DNA from 4 places in the Bradyrhizobium sp. B097 genome. Region 2 is predicted to be linked to each of the others. Evidence: predicted binding sites of a transcription regulator. Region 2 holds the regulator's gene; each other region holds the start of a gene.
What was found. Region 2 encodes PhoB, which activates phosphate uptake and scavenging genes when phosphate is short. Its sites were predicted from a motif close to TGTCATNNANCTGTCAT; they were not measured.
Positions count from the first base shown of each region.

Region 1 (4,051 bases), 4.4 Mb from region 2:
GAGGCGTTCGACTATGCGCGGCGCTTCCTGTCTTATCTGCCGGCTTCGGTCTACGATTTGCCGCCGACCATTCCCTGCACCGACGATCCGGAACGTGCCGAGGAATCGCTGCTGAAGGCCGTGCCGCGCAACCGCAAGCAGGTCTACAAGATGCGGCCGATCATCGATGCGGTCGTCGACAAGGGGTCGTTCTTCGAGGTCGCCAGCAATTTCGGCCGGCCTGTGATCACCGGACTGGCGCGGATCGAGGGTAGGGCGGTGCTCCTGCTCGCCAGCGATCCCTTCCACTATGGCGGTTCGTGGACCGCGGACGCCTGCCAGAAGGTGATCCGCTGGGTCGACTTCGCCGAGACCTTCCATCTGCCGGTGGTCTATCTGATGGATTGCCCCGGCTTCATGATCGGGCTCGAGGCGGAGAAGTCGGCGACCATCCGCCACGGCGTGCGGGCGATGGCGGCGGTCAACCAGAGCACGGTGCCGTGGTGCACCATCATCATCCGCAACGCCTTCGGCGTCGCCGGCGTGGTGCATCAGCCGGCCAACCGCTTCTCGATGCGCTATGCCTGGCCATCGGCCTATTGGGGCTCGCTGCCGCTCGAGGGCGGCATCGAGGCTGCCTATCGCGCGGAGATCGACGCCGCTGCCGATCCCACGGCCAAGCTGCGCGAGATCGAGGACCGCCTCAACAAGCTGCGCTCGCCGTTCCGCTCGGCCGAGAAGTTCTGGGTCGAGGAGGTGATCGACCCGCGCAAGACGCGCTCGCTGCTCTGCGAGTTCGCGCGTCTGGCCGAGCCGATCCGCAAGGCCGGCCCGCCGAGCAACATGTCGACGCGGCCGTAGCACACCGCCGCGAACTCAACGCGTCATGCGCGGGCTTGACCCGCGCATCCATCGTCCGCAATCGCGGACGAGTGACTCTGTCAAAGCGGATGGATTGCCGGGTCAAGCCCGGCAATGACGACCCTATCTACTCCGCTTCCCGATGCACGTCGTGGATCACGATGCCCATGCCGTTCTCGGGCATCTTGATCCATTCGCGCCGCTTCAGCGAGCGCTTGGTGTCCTCGTGTCCGCTCGCCCAGTGCTCGCGCATCGAGGTGCCGGAGAATTCGTGGTCCTTGGCGTCACCCTCATAGGCCTTCTGCTGATAGATCAGCTGCAGCAGCGTGATCCCGGGCAGCCGCGCATTCGCCTTCTTGAGCTGGCGCTCCTCGTCCGACAGCTGGTCGTCGGGGATTTTTCCCAGCGCGTTGTGCAGGGCGGTACGCAGATTGTAGGTCTTGCGGTAGACGTCGGTGTTGTAGCGGGTGCGCGACGAGTACATGATGTCCTTGTGGCGGGCCATCACGTCCTGGATGTCGCGCGGCAGCGCGCCGCGCGCCGAGAACAGGTCGACCTGGAACACCAGCGAGTTGGCGTTGTCCTCCTGGTCGAGCAAATGCTGCAGCGGCGTATTGGAGACGATGCCGCCGTCCCAGAAATGATCGGTGCCGACCTTCACCATCGGCAGCGCCGGCGGCAGTGCGCCGCTCGCCATGATGTGCTCGGGGATGATCTCGTCATGGGCATTGTCGAAATAGATGAAGTTGCCGGAAAGCACGTTCACCGCGCCGACTGCAAAGCGCATCTTCTTAGAATTGATGCGGTCGAAATCGACCAGCTCGAGCAGCGAGTCACGTAAGGGCGTGGTGTCGTAATAGCTCGTGGCGGTGCGCGCGCCGGCGGGGCTGAGCCACGGATTGCTCTGATGCGGAGTGAAGAAGCCGGGCTGTCCGAGCGTCGTCGTCAGCCATGAGCTCGTGAAATTGCGCGCCTTACGGAAGATGTCGCCGTCCGGCGTGTAGTGCCAGATCTTGCGAGAGGTGATGCGATCCCAAAATGTGTGCAGCCGCTCCAGCCGCTTTTCGGGGGGATTGCCGGCGATGATCGCCGAGTTGATCGCGCCGATCGAGACGCCGCAGACCCAGTCAGGCTCAATATTGGATTCGTGCAGCGCCTGATAGACGCCGGCCTGATAGGCGCCGAGCGCGCCGCCGCCCTGCAGAACCAGCGCCACGCGATCGCATCCTTCGGGACGCCAGCCGGGCGTCGCGTGCTCGATATCGTCGACATGAGGGGACCGCGCGTCCATATCAGACACTCCAAAAAATTGCGGCGAGAATTCAGGCTGCCGATGACGCCGTGATGACAAGCGTCGCGCCGACGTGCGGCGCATCGAGCATGCCCGCCTGCATGGTTAGCATTGGCCTCCACCGCAGGACGCGGGTCATGCCCGTGACGGAAATCCCTCATATCGCTGTCAATCTCGGCCACTAGCCTCCGCGCAATATTTCCGAACAGGGGGTTATCGCGATGCGCAGGGAAGATCTGCTCAAGCTTCCGTCCATGCCGGCTGCCGGTCCGAGCTATCCCGCCGGACCCTACCGCTTCATCGATCGCGATTTCCTCGTCATCACCTATGAGACCGATCCGGAATTGATCCGCGCCGGCCTGCCTGAGCCGCTGGAGCCGATCGAGCAGGCGATCGTGCATTACGAATGGATCAAGATGCCCGACAGCTCCGGCTTCGGCAGCTACACCGAGTCCGGCCTCGTGATCCCCGCGCGGCTGCATGGCGAAGAGGTCAACTTCGTCTGTCAGATGTATCTCGACGATGATCCGCCGATCGCGGCCGGCCGCGAGATCTGGGGCTTTCCGAAGAAGTACGCCCATCCCAAGCTCGAGGTCGTCAAGGACACGCTGACCGGCACGCTGGAATATGCCGGCCAGCTCGTCGCGATGGGCACGATGGGCTACAAGCACGAGAGCATGGCGGGCAACGGGGACATCACCCGCGCCACGCTATCGAAGACGCAAGTTAATCTGAAGATGATCCCCGGCGTCGACGGTCATCTCGAGATCTGCCAGCTCGTTGCGATCAACCTGACCGACATCGTCGTCAAGGGATCGTGGATCGGACCCGGCCGGCTGCATCTCGTGCCGCACGTCAATGCACCGGTCGCGGACTTCCCGGTCAAGCGCGTCGTCGGCGCGCATCACTACATCGCCGATTTGACGCTGCCGTTCGGCCGCGTCGTGCACGACTACAACAAGGACGTCGCAGACGCGGCGGCACCGACCGGTCTCGCCGCGGAGTAGCACGCAGCGAGGCCGGATCAGGCCGCGACCGGTTTCGCCTCCGGCGCGACCTTGGGCTGCGGCCGCGAGATCGCCAGCACACTCAGCGCGGCGATCACGCAAAGCGCGCCGGCGATGAAGAATGCCGGCAGATAGCTCGCATAGAGCGTGCGCGACAGCCCGGCGCCGAACGCGGCGGCGCCGGCGCCGAGTTGATGGCCGGCGAAGATCCAGCCGAACACCAGATTGGCGCGCTCGGCGCCGAAGCGCTGCGCGGTCAGGCGCACCGTCGGCGGCACGGTCGCGATCCAGTCGAGCCCGTAGAACATCGCAAACAGCGACAGGCCGTAGAACGTGAAGTCGGAGTACGGCAGATACAGCAGCGACAGCCCGCGCAGGCCGTAATACCAGAACAGCAGCCGGCGATTGTCAAAGCGGTCCGACAGCCAGCCCGAGATGATCGTGCCGAAGAAATCGAAGATGCCCATCGCGGCGAGCAGGCTCGCGGCCTGCACCTGCGGGATGCCGTAGTCGAGACACATCGGGATCAGGTGGACCTGGACGAGGCCGTTGGTCGAGGCGCCACAGACGAAGAAGGTCGCAAACAGGATCCAGAACACCGACGACTTGGAGGAGTCGCGCAACGTGCCGAGCGCGGCCGCCATGATCGGCGCATTGGCCGGCGGCGGCGCGGGGAGGGGTGCGGTGCCTTCGTCGCCGAACGGGCGCAGGCCGACGTCGCTCGGCCGGTCGCGCATCACCATCAGCACGGCAAAGGCGGCGACGCCGAGCATGACGCAGACAAGGCCAAGCGCGACACGCCAGCCGTAGCGATCCGTGATGGTCGCGAGCAGCGGCAGGAAGGCGAGCTGTCCGGTCGCGACGCTCGCAGTGAGCATGCCAATCACGAGGCCGCGTCGCGCCACGAACCAGC
Region 1 covers NZ_CP152412.1:5,290,034-5,294,084, reverse strand. The annotation lists gene AAFG07_RS25050 (carboxyl transferase domain-containing protein) at 1-840, shown strand, start outside; gene AAFG07_RS25045 (patatin-like phospholipase family protein) at 968-2,131, opposite strand; gene AAFG07_RS25040 (acetoacetate decarboxylase) at 2,353-3,138, shown strand; gene AAFG07_RS25035 (MFS transporter) at 3,156-4,051, opposite strand, start outside.
Region 1: AAFG07_RS25040 (acetoacetate decarboxylase) is a predicted target of PhoB. The motif match lies at 2,174-2,190, and genes of this name have one in related genera.

Region 2 (4,051 bases):
AGGTGAAATCGAGATAGCGGTCGCCATTGGTTGCGATCAGCCAGGCGCCCTCACCGCGCTCGAAGCCGAGATCGACCCGGGCGAAGACGGGGAGCAGATGCGACGAGGCGTTGGTCATGGCGTTCACTGCCGGTTTGAAGCCGTCAATTGCTGCGCGCCTTGACGCCAACGCAGCAACCGCCAGCTTCGGAAAACAAAACGGCCGCCTTTGCGGGCGGCACGTGCGGGTCATTCTATGCGGCGGCCGGTCAGTGTCAATCGCCAGGAGCCGGCCTTTGCCGGCCTTCCTGCAATGCGAAACCGGCGCAATCCGGAGCATTCCGGTGCGGTGGAAAAGCCTCATAGCAACGCTTAACTTTGTGGGAACATGTGGACGCACGGCCGCGGACTCTTGCGCCAGAGTCACGCCATATTGTAGCGTTTGGCCTGTCGGGTACGACATCTCGTGCGGCAGTACTGGACCCTCTAAGTAGCCTTCGTGTCTCGTGTAAACGTTCGGGCGCAACACCGTGCCCGGCGAGGGCTAAGGGATTCTGGCCGCAGGGATATTTGTCCAGATTGGCTCGCAGCGCCGCTCCGATGAGTGGCCGGCGCCATGCGAAAGGAAGAATGTGATGACTGTATTGACCTGGTCCGACGATCGCGTCGAGCAGCTGAAGAAGCTCTGGGAATCCGGCCTCTCGGCCAGCCAGATCGCGGCGGAACTTGGCAATGTGACGCGAAACGCCGTGATCGGCAAAGTACATCGGCTCGGCCTCTCCGGCCGCGCCAAGGCCCCCTCCACGGCTGCGCCGCGGCAGCGTAAGGCCCGCCCCGCCCAGCACATGATGCGGGTGGCGCGCCCGGTCTCGCGCGGCAACACCGCGCTCGCACATGCCTTCGAGGTCGAGATGGAGCCCGATCCGATCTCCTTCGACAACGTTGTGCCGATGAGCCAGCGGCTGTCGCTGCTCGAGCTCAACGAGGCCACCTGCCATTGGCCGGTCGGCGATCCCTCGAGCCCGGAATTCTTCTTCTGCGGCGGCAAGGCGCTCGCCGGCCTGCCCTATTGCGCGCATCACTCGCGCGTCGCCTATCAGCCCGCCGCCGATCGCCGCCGGCCGTCGGCGAAGCCACAGATCAAGTAGCACTCGGGAAACTGCCTGGACTGCAAAAACAAATCCCCGCGAAAGCGGGGATTTTTTTGTGGCCCGTAGCCCGGATGCAGCGAAGCGAAATCCGGGGCGGTGCTTGAAGCGGAGAATGAAGTCCCGGATTACGCTTCGCTCCATCCGGGCTACGCCTACATCACCGGCGTCGTCCCGGCGAAAGCCGGGACCCATAACCACGAATGGGTGTTGTTAGAAAGTCGTCTGGCCACTTGCCCATCGCGCCGGCCGCGGCGTATGGGTCCCGGCTCCCGTGCGCAATTGCGCACTAGGCCGGGACGACACGCTGTTGCGGCTCGTGAATGCCGCGACGTCGGCTACGGCTGCGGTTCGGCCTTTGCGAAGCGGTCGTCGAGCGCGTAGCCGGCGCCGCGCACGGTGCGGATCGGATCCTGCTCGCGGCCCGGATTGAGCAGCTTGCGCAGGCGGCCGATATGCACGTCGACGGTACGCTCATCGATATAGATATCGCGACCCCAGACGCTGTCGAGCAGCTGCTCGCGGCTGAACACGCGGCCGGGATGCTCGAGGAAGAATTCGAGCAGCCGATACTCGGTCGGACCGAGATCGATCGGACGTCCCGAGCGCGCCACGCGGCGCTTCTCGCGGTCGAGCTCGATGTCGCCATAGGTCAGCACGGTCGCCAGCCGCTCCGGACTCGCGCGGCGCAGCAGGCCCTTTACCCGTGCCAGCAGTTCCGGCACCGAGAACGGCTTGACGATGTAGTCGTCGGCGCCGGTGGCAAGCCCGCGCACGCGCTCGCTCTCCTCGCCGCGCGCGGTCAGCATGATGATCGGAAGCTGCTTGGTCTCGGGCCGCGCCCGCAGGCGACGGCACAGCTCGATGCCGGACAGGCCCGGCAGCATCCAGTCCAGTACCACGAGGTCGGGAACGCGCTCCTTCAGGCGGGTGTCGGCATCGTCGCCGCGCCCGACCGTTTCGACATCGTAGCCTTCCGCATCGAGGTTGTAGCGCAACAGTGTCGTCAGCGCTTCCTCGTCTTCGACTACCAGAATGCGTGCGCTCATCGGTTTAAGTTCTCTCTCTGTGGTGATCCGTTGCCCAGACGCAAACCGAAACGCTTACTTTCCTGAGCACAATCCCCGCGGAAACGACTTGTCGTGAAGACAATCCGGCTCCGCGCCTGCGGATCATGTCCTAGGTACCCGGCACCGTGGTGGCAAAGTTGGTCATGTCGCCCTTCGGACGCTTGTCGGTGATCTGCTGGCCCTCGATCATGTAGAACACGGTCTCGGCGATATTGGTGGCGTGATCGCCGATCCGCTCGATGTTCTTGGCGCAGAACATCAGATGGATGCAGAACGAGATGTTGCGCGGATCCTCCATCATGTAGGTCAGCAGCTCGCGGAACAGCGAGGTGCAGATCGCATCGACCTCCTCGTCGCCCTTCCAGACGTTCATCGCCGCCGGCAGGTCGTGCGCGGCATAGGCGTCGAGCACCGACTTGACCTGCGACAGCACGAGGTCGGTCATGTGCTCCAGACCGCGGATCAGCTTCAGCGGCTGGAAATCGCTTTCCAGCGCAGCGACGCGCTTGCCCATGTTCTTGGCGAGGTCGCCGATCCGCTCAAGGTCGGTGGCGACGCGCATCGCGCTGACGATTTCGCGCAGGTCGATTGCCATCGGCTGGCGGCGGGCGATCGTCAGCACCGCGCGCTCTTCGATGACGCGCTGCAGATTGTCGATTTCGATGTCGGCGGCGACCACGCGCTTGCCGAGCGCGACGTCGCGACGGATCAGCGCGTCGACCGACTCGGTGATCATCCGCTCGACGAGGCCGCCCATCTCGGCGACCAGGCGAGTCAACTCCTGCAGGTCGCTGTCGAATGCCTTGGCGGTATGTTCAGAAGCCATCGCTTGTCTCCCTCATGATCCCGGGGATCATGATTTGGTGTCCTCAGTTTCGCACGATCCGATCGAAAAACCGGTGCCCACTTTTGCGGACCATGCGCTAGCCGAACCGGCCGGTGATGTAGTCCTGGGTGCGTCGATCGCTCGGTGAGGTGAAGATCTTGTTGGTGTCGTCGAACTCGATCAGCTCGCCGAGATACATGAAGGCGGTCTTGTCGGAGACGCGCGCCGCCTGCTGCATATTGTGGGTGACGATCGCGATCGTGTAGTCCTCTGAGAGTTCCTGGATCAGCTCCTCGACCTTGGCGGTCGAGATCGGATCGAGCGCCGAGCACGGCTCGTCGAACAGGATCACCTCGGGCCGCACCGCCACGGTGCGCGCGATGCACAGGCGCTGCTGCTGGCCGCCGGAGAGCGACAGGCCGGAGGCGTTCAGCTTGTCCTTGACCTCGTTCCACAGCGCGCCGCCGCGCAGCGCCTTCTCGACCCGATCGTCCATCTCGGACTTCGAGATCTTCTCGTAGAGGCGGATGCCGAAGGCGATGTTCTCGTAGATCGTCATCGGGAACGGCGTCGGCTTCTGGAACACCATACCGACCCGCGCGCGGAGCAGATTGAGGTCGAGCTTGGGATCGAGAATGTTGGTCTGGTCCAACATCAGCTGGCCGACCGCGCGCTGGCCCGGATAGAGATCGTACATCCGGTTGAAGATGCGCAGCAGGGTCGACTTGCCGCAGCCCGACGGGCCGATGAACGCCGTGACGCGGTTGGTGCCCAGCGTCAGGTTGATGTTCTTCAGCGCGTGGTGCTCGCCGTAATAGAAGTTGAGGTTGCGCACCGTGACTTTCGGCGGCGCTTCCGGCAGCGGCACCTGGGGAACGTGGCTCGCGACGGTCGTAGAGACGGAAAGCTCGGTCATTTTGCGGCCCTTTCGGCACCAAGGATGCGCGCGCCGATATTCAGCGCGAGCACAGTGAAGGTGATGAGCAGCGCACCGCTCCACGCCAGCTCTTTCCAGTAGGCGTAGGGGC
Region 2 covers NZ_CP152412.1:876,222-880,272, reverse strand. The annotation lists gene AAFG07_RS04055 (aspartate aminotransferase family protein) at 1-118, opposite strand, end outside; gene AAFG07_RS04050 (GcrA family cell cycle regulator) at 615-1,127, shown strand; gene phoB (phosphate regulon transcriptional regulator PhoB) at 1,466-2,176, opposite strand; gene phoU (phosphate signaling complex protein PhoU) at 2,307-3,023, opposite strand; gene pstB (phosphate ABC transporter ATP-binding protein PstB) at 3,121-3,939, opposite strand; gene pstA (phosphate ABC transporter permease PstA) at 3,936-4,051, opposite strand, start outside.

Region 3 (4,051 bases), 3.1 Mb from region 2:
AGATCGCGTCAGAACGCAACCTGCGTGCGCAGCGCGACCGCGTCGAACTTCGAGCCGGCATCCACAGGCGAGGTCGCCGAGGCCTGTCTGGCGATGTCGCCGTGCAGGTAGTTCAGCATGAAGCGGACGTTGTTGTTGACGTACCAGTTCAGCGCGGCGGTGTAGACGGTCTGCCGTCCGCCGGCGATGCCGACGGCCTGGCCGACCTGGTCGTTGAGGTTCATCGTGCTGACGCGGCCGGCGATTTCCCAGGCGCCCCAGCCGCCGCCTGCGAGCGAGACCGGATCGTGCGGCTTGATACCGCCGTAGGAGGCCGTTGCCGGATTGTAGGCGTGGTTCTCGCCGGTCAGCACGTAGCCGACCTGCGCATAACCGCCGTCGAATTTCAGGCTCGGCGCGCCGAATGGCGGCAGCCCGGTATTCGCAGAGCGGTCGACATTGAACCAATAGTACTCGCCCTGTGCGATGAACGGGCCATAGGTCGCGGCCGCCTCGACGCCGTAGACCTGTGCGCCCGAGACGTTGGCGATCGCACCGGTCGAGATCAGCGTCGTCGGGTCGATGCGTAGCTCGGGCCGGTCGTTCAGCGTGAGCGTCTGCGCTTGGGTGAGCTGGTTGCGCGGCGGCTGGACCAGCCATTCCGCATCGGCGCCGATATGCACCGAGTAGTTCTTGCCGCTGATCGGATTGCCGGCGACGCGGATGACACCGCCATACTGCTCGGACGTGCCGGCCGGCGCGGCTGACGACGCGGAGTGAATTGCGCCTGTCGTCGGTCCCGTGACATAGCCGCCGATCCAGAGCTGGTCGTTCCACCATCGGGTGCCGGCGCCCGAACGGAAGTCACCGGCCGCGATGTTCTGTGCGATGATGCCGACGGAGGCGCGCTCCATGAACAGGATGTCGTTGGAGCTCGTCGATTCGTCCAGCGTCCACGGGATGTCCATGATGCCGCCTTCGATCGCCATCTTGCCGCCGAACGGCTTGAAGCCGGTGTAGCTCAGATAGGCATTCTCGACGCCAGAGGTGCCGCCGCCCGGCAGTGATCCCGGTGCCGCACCGCCGAAGCCGTCGGACGAGCCGCCGAAGTCGTAGATCAGCGCGTAATTCCAGTCGCCGAAGAATTTGCCGACGATGCCGATGCGGGCGCGGCGGAGGTTCTCGCCGCTGTCGAGCTTCTGCGGCGAGGTACTTGCGGTGTTCGGACGATAGTCGTAACCGCCGACATCCCAGTGCACGCGGCTCGTGATCGCAACGCAGTTCTGTTCATCCGCAGTGCAGATCGTCGGCCGGTTGTTCGGCAGCGTCACCACGACGCCCGACGGCGCGACCGGGCCCTTGACCGGGATCGCGGCGTTGGCGCTTGCAACACGCGCGGCCTTGGCATCCGCCGCCTTCGCGTTGGCGTTCGCGCTGGCTGCGGTCGCGGTATTGGCATTGGTCTGCTTCTGCAGCTTGTCGAGCTTCTGCTCGAGCATCTTCAGCTGCTGCTTGAGCAGCGCGATCTCCGCGTCGCTGCCGCCTCCGGCCGATTGCGAATAGGCCGGCGAGGCGGCGAGCGCCCCTGCCAGCCCTATGGCGATTGCACCAACTTTTGTCGCACCCATCGTGCACCCCTGTTGTGTTTGAATTCCCCACTCACTCACTGAAACGTCCTAGGAGTTGATCGTGACTGACGCACGACAGCGCCGCCTAGCATCGCAGTTCCGCTTGTTGTCCGCAGGCAACAAGCGGAGCGGCGCAGTGAGATGACAGTCATCATAGGAGTTTGGCAGCGCGCTTCAACGCGGCTGCCGGGGGTTTTGCACCGGTCCGGCGGGGGCCAGTTATCCGGCCGGGCGCCCTTCAATTGCCCGGCGAACACGCCTATATTCCGGCGTTTCCACGAGAGGTGAGAATGCTCCGACCTGTCCGCTTCGCTGCCATATCCGCTCTGTGCACATTGGCCTTCATGGGGAATCTGTCCCCCTCCGCGGCCCAGGACCGCCGCGTGCCGTCCTCGCAGGCCGAGCTCCAATTGTCCTATGCGCCGATCGTGCAGCGGGTGCAGCCGGCGGTGGTCAATGTCTACGCGGCCAAGACGGTGCAGAACCGCAATCCGTTTCTGGACGATCCGATCTTCCGCCGCTTCTTCGGTGTCCCGGGGCAGCAGCCCGAGCAGATGCAGCGCTCGCTCGGCTCCGGCGTGATGGTCGATGGCTCCGGTCTCGTGGTCACAAACAATCACGTGATCGAGGGCGCCGATCAGGTGAAGGTCTCGCTCGCCGACAAGCGCGAATACGAGGCCGAGATCGTGCTGAAGGACAGCCGCACCGACCTCGCGGTGCTGCGGCTGAAGGGCACCAACAAGGAGAAGTTCGCGACGCTCGACTTCGCCAATTCGGATCAGCTGCAGGTCGGCGACGTCGTGCTGGCGATCGGCAATCCGTTCGGCGTCGGCCAGACCGTGACGCACGGCATCATCTCGGCGCTGGCGCGTACTCAAGTCGGGATCACGGATTATCAATTCTTCATTCAGACCGACGCGGCGATCAATCCCGGCAATTCGGGCGGCGCGCTGGTCGACATGACCGGCCGGCTCGCCGGTATCAACACCGCGATCTTCTCGCGCTCCGGTGGTTCGCAGGGCATCGGCTTTGCGATCCCCGCCAACATGGTGCGCGTGGTGGTGGCCTCCGCCAAGAGCGGCGGCAAGGCGGTGAAGCGGCCATGGCTTGGCGCGCGGCTGCAGGCGGTCACGCCGGAGATCGCAGAGACGCTCGGGCTGAAGCTGCCGACCGGCGCGCTGGTCGCCAATGTCGCGCCGAACAGCCCGGCGGCGAAGGCCGGGCTCAAGCTGTCCGATCTGATCGTCGGGATCGACGGCACGCCAATCGACGATCCCAACGCGTTCGACTACCGCTTCGCGACCCGTCCGCTCGGTGGCAGCGCGGAGATCGAGGTGCAGCGCGCCGGCAAGCCGGTGAAGCTCACCGTACCGCTGGAGACCGCGCCCGATACCAACCGCGACGAGATCGTGCTGACCGCGCGTTCGCCATTCCAGGGCGCCAGGGTTGCGAACATCTCGCCGGCGCTGGCCGATGAGCTGCATCTCGACGCCGGCGCGGAGGGCGTCGTCGTCACCGAGCTCGCCGATGACGGCACCGCCGCCAATGTCGGCTTCCAGAAGGGCGACATCATACTCGCCGTCAACAATGAGAAGATCGTACACACCAGCGACCTCGACAAGGTATCGAAGGCGGGATCGCGGATCTGGCGCATCACGCTGGTGCGCGGCGGCCAGCAGATCAACGTGACGCTCGGCGGATGAGCCCGAAGAGACCGCACGAAGCCAGCAATCTCTTTGCCGCGGCGGGGATGGAGCAGGACGCGCCACACCCGCTGCCGGATCGGCTGCGCCCGCGCACGCTGGCTGACGTCGTCGGTCAGGATCACATCCTCGGCCCAGACGGCGCGCTGACTCGCATGCTGGAGACGCGCACGCTAGGTTCTCTGGTGTTCTGGGGACCGCCCGGCACCGGCAAGACCACCGTGGCGCGGCTGCTGGCCGACGCCACCGAGCTGCATTTCGAGCAGATCTCCGCGGTGTTCTCCGGCGTCGCCGACCTGAAGAAGGCGTTCGATGCCGCACGGGCCCGGCGCGAGACCGGCAAGGGCACGCTGCTGTTCGTCGACGAGGTGCACAGGTTCAACCGCGCGCAGCAGGATTCCTTCCTGCCCGTGATGGAGGACGGCACCGTGGTGCTGGTCGGCGCCACCACGGAGAACCCGTCCTTCGAGCTCAACGCGGCGCTGCTGTCGCGCGCCCGCGTGCTGGTGTTTCATTCGCTCGACACGGCCGCGATCGAACGGTTGTTTGCCAATGCCGAGAAGATCGAGGGCAAGACCCTGCCGCTCGATGCGGAAGCGCGCGCCGTGCTGGTGCGGATGGCCGATGGTGACGGCCGCGCCTCGCTGACATTAGCCGAAGAGGTCTGGCGCGCCGCGCGCAAGGGCGAGGTGTTCAACGCCGAGCAGTTGCAGGCCATCCTGCAGCGCCGCGCGCCGATCT
Region 3 covers NZ_CP152412.1:3,955,948-3,959,998, forward strand. The annotation lists gene AAFG07_RS18510 (OprO/OprP family phosphate-selective porin) at 9-1,607, opposite strand; gene AAFG07_RS18515 (DegQ family serine endoprotease) at 1,952-3,310, shown strand; gene AAFG07_RS18520 (replication-associated recombination protein A) at 3,307-4,051, shown strand, end outside.
Region 3: AAFG07_RS18510 (OprO/OprP family phosphate-selective porin) is a predicted target of PhoB. The motif match lies at 1,669-1,685, and genes of this name have one in related genera.

Region 4 (4,051 bases), 760 kb from region 2:
CCTGCGCCAGCCGGTCGGCAGGCCCGAATCCCACGCCGGTGTCGGTCGATGGCATCGCCAGGTTCCCTTCGGCGCCGCGCGACGGATCGGCGGCGGACGATGCGAATCTGGTGATGTCGGCCAACCGGCGCAAGGTTGGGCGCAGCCGGGTCAGTTGACCCCGAGCTGCCTCGCGATCGCGTTCATGGCCTTGGCGAGGTCGATATCGCGCTTGGTCACCCCGCCGACATCGTGGGTCGCCAGCACGACCTCGACCGTCTTGTAGACGTTCTTCCATTCGGGGTGATGGTCGCTCTTCTCGGCGACCAAAGCGGCGCGCGCCATGAAGCCGAAGGCCTCGTTGAAGTCCTTGAACACGAAGGTCTTTGCGATAGCCTCGCGTCCGGCCAGCTCCGACCAGCCGGCCAGTTCCCAAAGCGCGGCCTTCCTTGCTTCCGCTGACAGCCTTTCGACCATGGCAACCCTCCCGTTTGACGCCGACCTTAGCCTAACAACCGGCCTCCGGGGTGGGATCCACGCCGAAATTAAGGCCGAAATAGCGTCCTATCGCCGCTGGTAACCATGACGGAGATGTAACATCTGTGGGGTCAGGAATTTGCTACAAATGCAGAATGTGTGCGCGTTGGTAGTTTTGCGAGATTGAGCCCCGACGATTGTTTGCGAGATCGATGACAGACGGCTCCGCCAGCATATCGCCCAAGCCGCTGCGCTCTGCAAAGCGACGGCTGATGTTCGTCTTGATCGCCGGCGCGCTTGCCATCGTCGGCGCGATGGCCGCCGGGTATTATTTCGCGGTGCGTCCGGTGACGCTGCGGATCGCGGTCGGCCCCGCAAGCAGCGACGACCTCAAGGTCGTGCAGGCGCTGGCGCAGGCCTTCAACAACCAGCAGCACACCCAGGTCAAGCTGCGCCCGGTGCAGACCGACGGCGCCACCGCCAGCGCGCAGACGCTGGCCGACGGCAAGGCCGATCTCGCCATCATCCGTGGCGACCTCGAGGTGCCAAAGAATGCGCAGGCGGTCGCGACCTTGCGCAAGAACGTCGTGGTGATGTGGGTGCCGCCCGCAGCCAAGGGCAAGAGCCGCAAGGCCGCAAAGATCACCAAGATCGCGCAGCTTGGCGGCCGCAAGATCGGCGTCGTCGGCCGCACGCCGGCCAACGTCAATCTGCTGAAACTGATCCTGCAGCAATACGGCGTCGACCCGATGAAGGTCGAGATCGTGCAATTCCCGGCCAATGAAGCGGTCGAGGCCATCAAGAACCTGAAGGCCGATGCCTATCTCGCCGTCGGCCCGGCCAACAGCAAGCTCACGATCGATGCGATCACGGCGTCGACCAAAGACGGCGGCGAGCCCACCTTCCTGCCGATCGATGCGTCCGAGGCGATCGCGCAGAACCATCCGGCCTATGAGGCCGCGGAAATTCCCGCCGGCTCGCTCGGCTCGGCCGACCGGCCCGACGACGAGGTGAAGACGATCAGCTTCTCGCACCACATCGTCGCGCGAAAGGGCCTGTCGGACGCGACGGTCGCGGCATTCACGCGGCAATTGTTCGCGATCCGGCAATCGCTCAAGAACGATTTTCCGCTCGCTGCCAAGATCGAGACGCCCGACACCGACAAGGACGCCACCATCCCGGTGCATCCGGGCGCGGCGGCCTTCGTCGACGGCGAGGAAAAGACCTTCCTCGACCGCTACAGCGATTACATCTGGTGGAGCCTGATGGCGTTCTCGGCGATGGGCTCGGCCGGCGCGTGGTTCGCCGGTTATCTCAAGCAGGACGAGCGCAACACCAACACCTCGCAGCGCGAGCGCCTGCTGGAGATGCTGAAGACCGCGCGGCAGAGTGATTCGACCGACGAGCTCGACCAGCTGCAGGCGGAAGCCGACGACATCCTGCGCCACACGCTCGACTGTTTCGAGCATGGCGCGATCGAGGAAGGCACGCTGACCGCGTTCAACATCGCGCTCGAGCAGTTCCACAACGCGGTGGCCGACCGCAAGGCGCTGCTGCTCAGCATGCCGCAGAATTTGCAGCGGACCGCGAGCCAGTTCAGGGCCGCGGGGACGGCGTAGAAGCATCGCCACTCTATCCACGAACTCCCTTCGCCTCTCCCGCTTGCGGGGGAGGCCGACGCGCTCGTCAGAGCGCGGCGGGTGGGGGCTCTCCCCGCGATACGACTCGTGGAGAGAGCCCCCACCCCACCCTCCCCCGCAAGCGGGAGAGGGAGCCCGACAGACGTGCTCGCCTCACACACCCTCCCTGTAATCTCTCCGTCATGGAATTTTTCTAGGTCTGTGCTCACCCGCGGCGCATTGTCGCTGTGACCTGAGGAGGCTCCCCATGACGATCCGGTTCTCGCGAAATCTGACCCGCCGCCGCTTTCTCTCGACGGCTGCTGCGGCCGGCGCCGGCGTGATCGCGATGCCTCATCTGTCGCGCGCGGCCGACCGCCCCGTGATCACCCATGGCGTGCAGTCCGGCGATGTCGGCGTCGACGGCGGCGTGGTGTGGGCGCGCGCGGACCGTCCCTCGCAGATGATGGTCGAGGTCGCGACGTCAGACTCGTTCAAGAATGCCCGCGCGCTGCCGCCGATCACGGCGCTGCCGGAAAGCGACTTCACCGCAAAAATGCTGCTGGAGAATCTGCCCTCCGGCCAGGACATCTTCTACCGCGTCCGCTTCCGCGACCTCGCCCATATCGACGTTGTCGGCGAGCCCGTGGTCGGCCGCTTCCGCACCGCGCCGAGCGACCGCCGCGACGTCTCCTTCGTGTGGGGCGGCGACGTCGCCGGTCAGGGCTGGGGCATCAACCCCGACGACGGCGGCATGATCACCTTCGCCGCGATGAAGAAGCACAATCCGGATTTCCTGCTGCACTCCGGCGACACCATCTACGCCGACGGCGTGATCTCCTCCGAAGTGAAGCTTCCCGACGGCAAGATCTGGAAGAACATCACGATCCCGGAGAAGGCCAAGGTCGCCGAGACGCTCGACGAATACCGCGCCGCGCACAAATACAATTTCCTCGACGGCAATCTGCGCGCCTTCAATGCCGAGGTGCCGATCTTCGTGCAGTGGGACGACCACGAGGTGACCAACAACTGGTCGCTGTCGAAGCAGCTGCCGGCCGCCTACAAGGAGCGCGACATCAACGTGCTCGCCGCGCGCGCGGCAAAAGCCTTCCACGAGATGTATCCGATGCGCGAGAGCATCGTCGAGCCGGGCCGCGTCTATCGCACGCTGAGCTACGGCCCGCATCTCGACGTGTTCATGCTCGACGAGCGCAGCTATCGCGGCCCCAACGGTCCGAATCTGCAGGAGACCTACGGCCCCGACGCCTATTTCATCGGGCCTGATCAGATGGCCTGGCTGAAGCGCGCGCTGCTCAACTCGCGCGCCACCTGGAAGGTGATCGCCTCCGACATGCCGCTGTCGCTGATCGTCTATGACGATGCCGCCAACAAGAAGGGCTCGGAAGCCTTCGCGCAGGGCGACGGCCCGGCGCGCGGCCGCGAGCTCGAGATCGCCGACATCCTGCGCTTCATCAAGACCGCCGGCATCGCTAACACGGTGTGGCTGACCGCGGACGTGCACTATGCGGCTGCGCACTACTACAACCCGAACAAGGCCCAGTTCCAGGAGTTCGATCCGTTCTGGGAGTTCGTCTCCGGCCCGCTGCATGCGGGCACATTCGGTCCGAACGAGCTCGACAACACGTTTGGTCCCGAGGTGAAGTTCGTCAAGGCGCCGGGCGAAGCCAACCAGAACCTGCCGCCGTCGGCCGGCATGCAGTTCTTCGGTCACGTCAAGATCGACGGCAAGAGCGGGCAGATGACGGTGAGCCTTCGCGACCGCGTCGACGCCGAGCTGTGGGCGATCACGCTCGATCCGAAGCCGGTGTAATCAGGTCGCAGCCGCGACGGAACCACCTCCCCGTGCTGAACGCCCTTGCCCCAAGGCAGGGGCGTCGCGATTGACGGGGGATGGACGCGACCTGCCTCTTCCGGTACCTCTATCAGAGCCGTTATGCTGGGGGCCCGGAGGGGCG
Region 4 covers NZ_CP152412.1:116,751-120,801, reverse strand. The annotation lists gene AAFG07_RS00600 (YkvA family protein) at 1-55, opposite strand, end outside; gene AAFG07_RS00595 (4a-hydroxytetrahydrobiopterin dehydratase) at 151-456, opposite strand; gene AAFG07_RS00590 (TAXI family TRAP transporter solute-binding subunit) at 669-2,075, shown strand; gene AAFG07_RS00585 (alkaline phosphatase D family protein) at 2,344-3,906, shown strand.
Region 4: AAFG07_RS00585 (alkaline phosphatase D family protein) is a predicted target of PhoB. The motif match lies at 2,264-2,280, and genes of this name have one in related genera.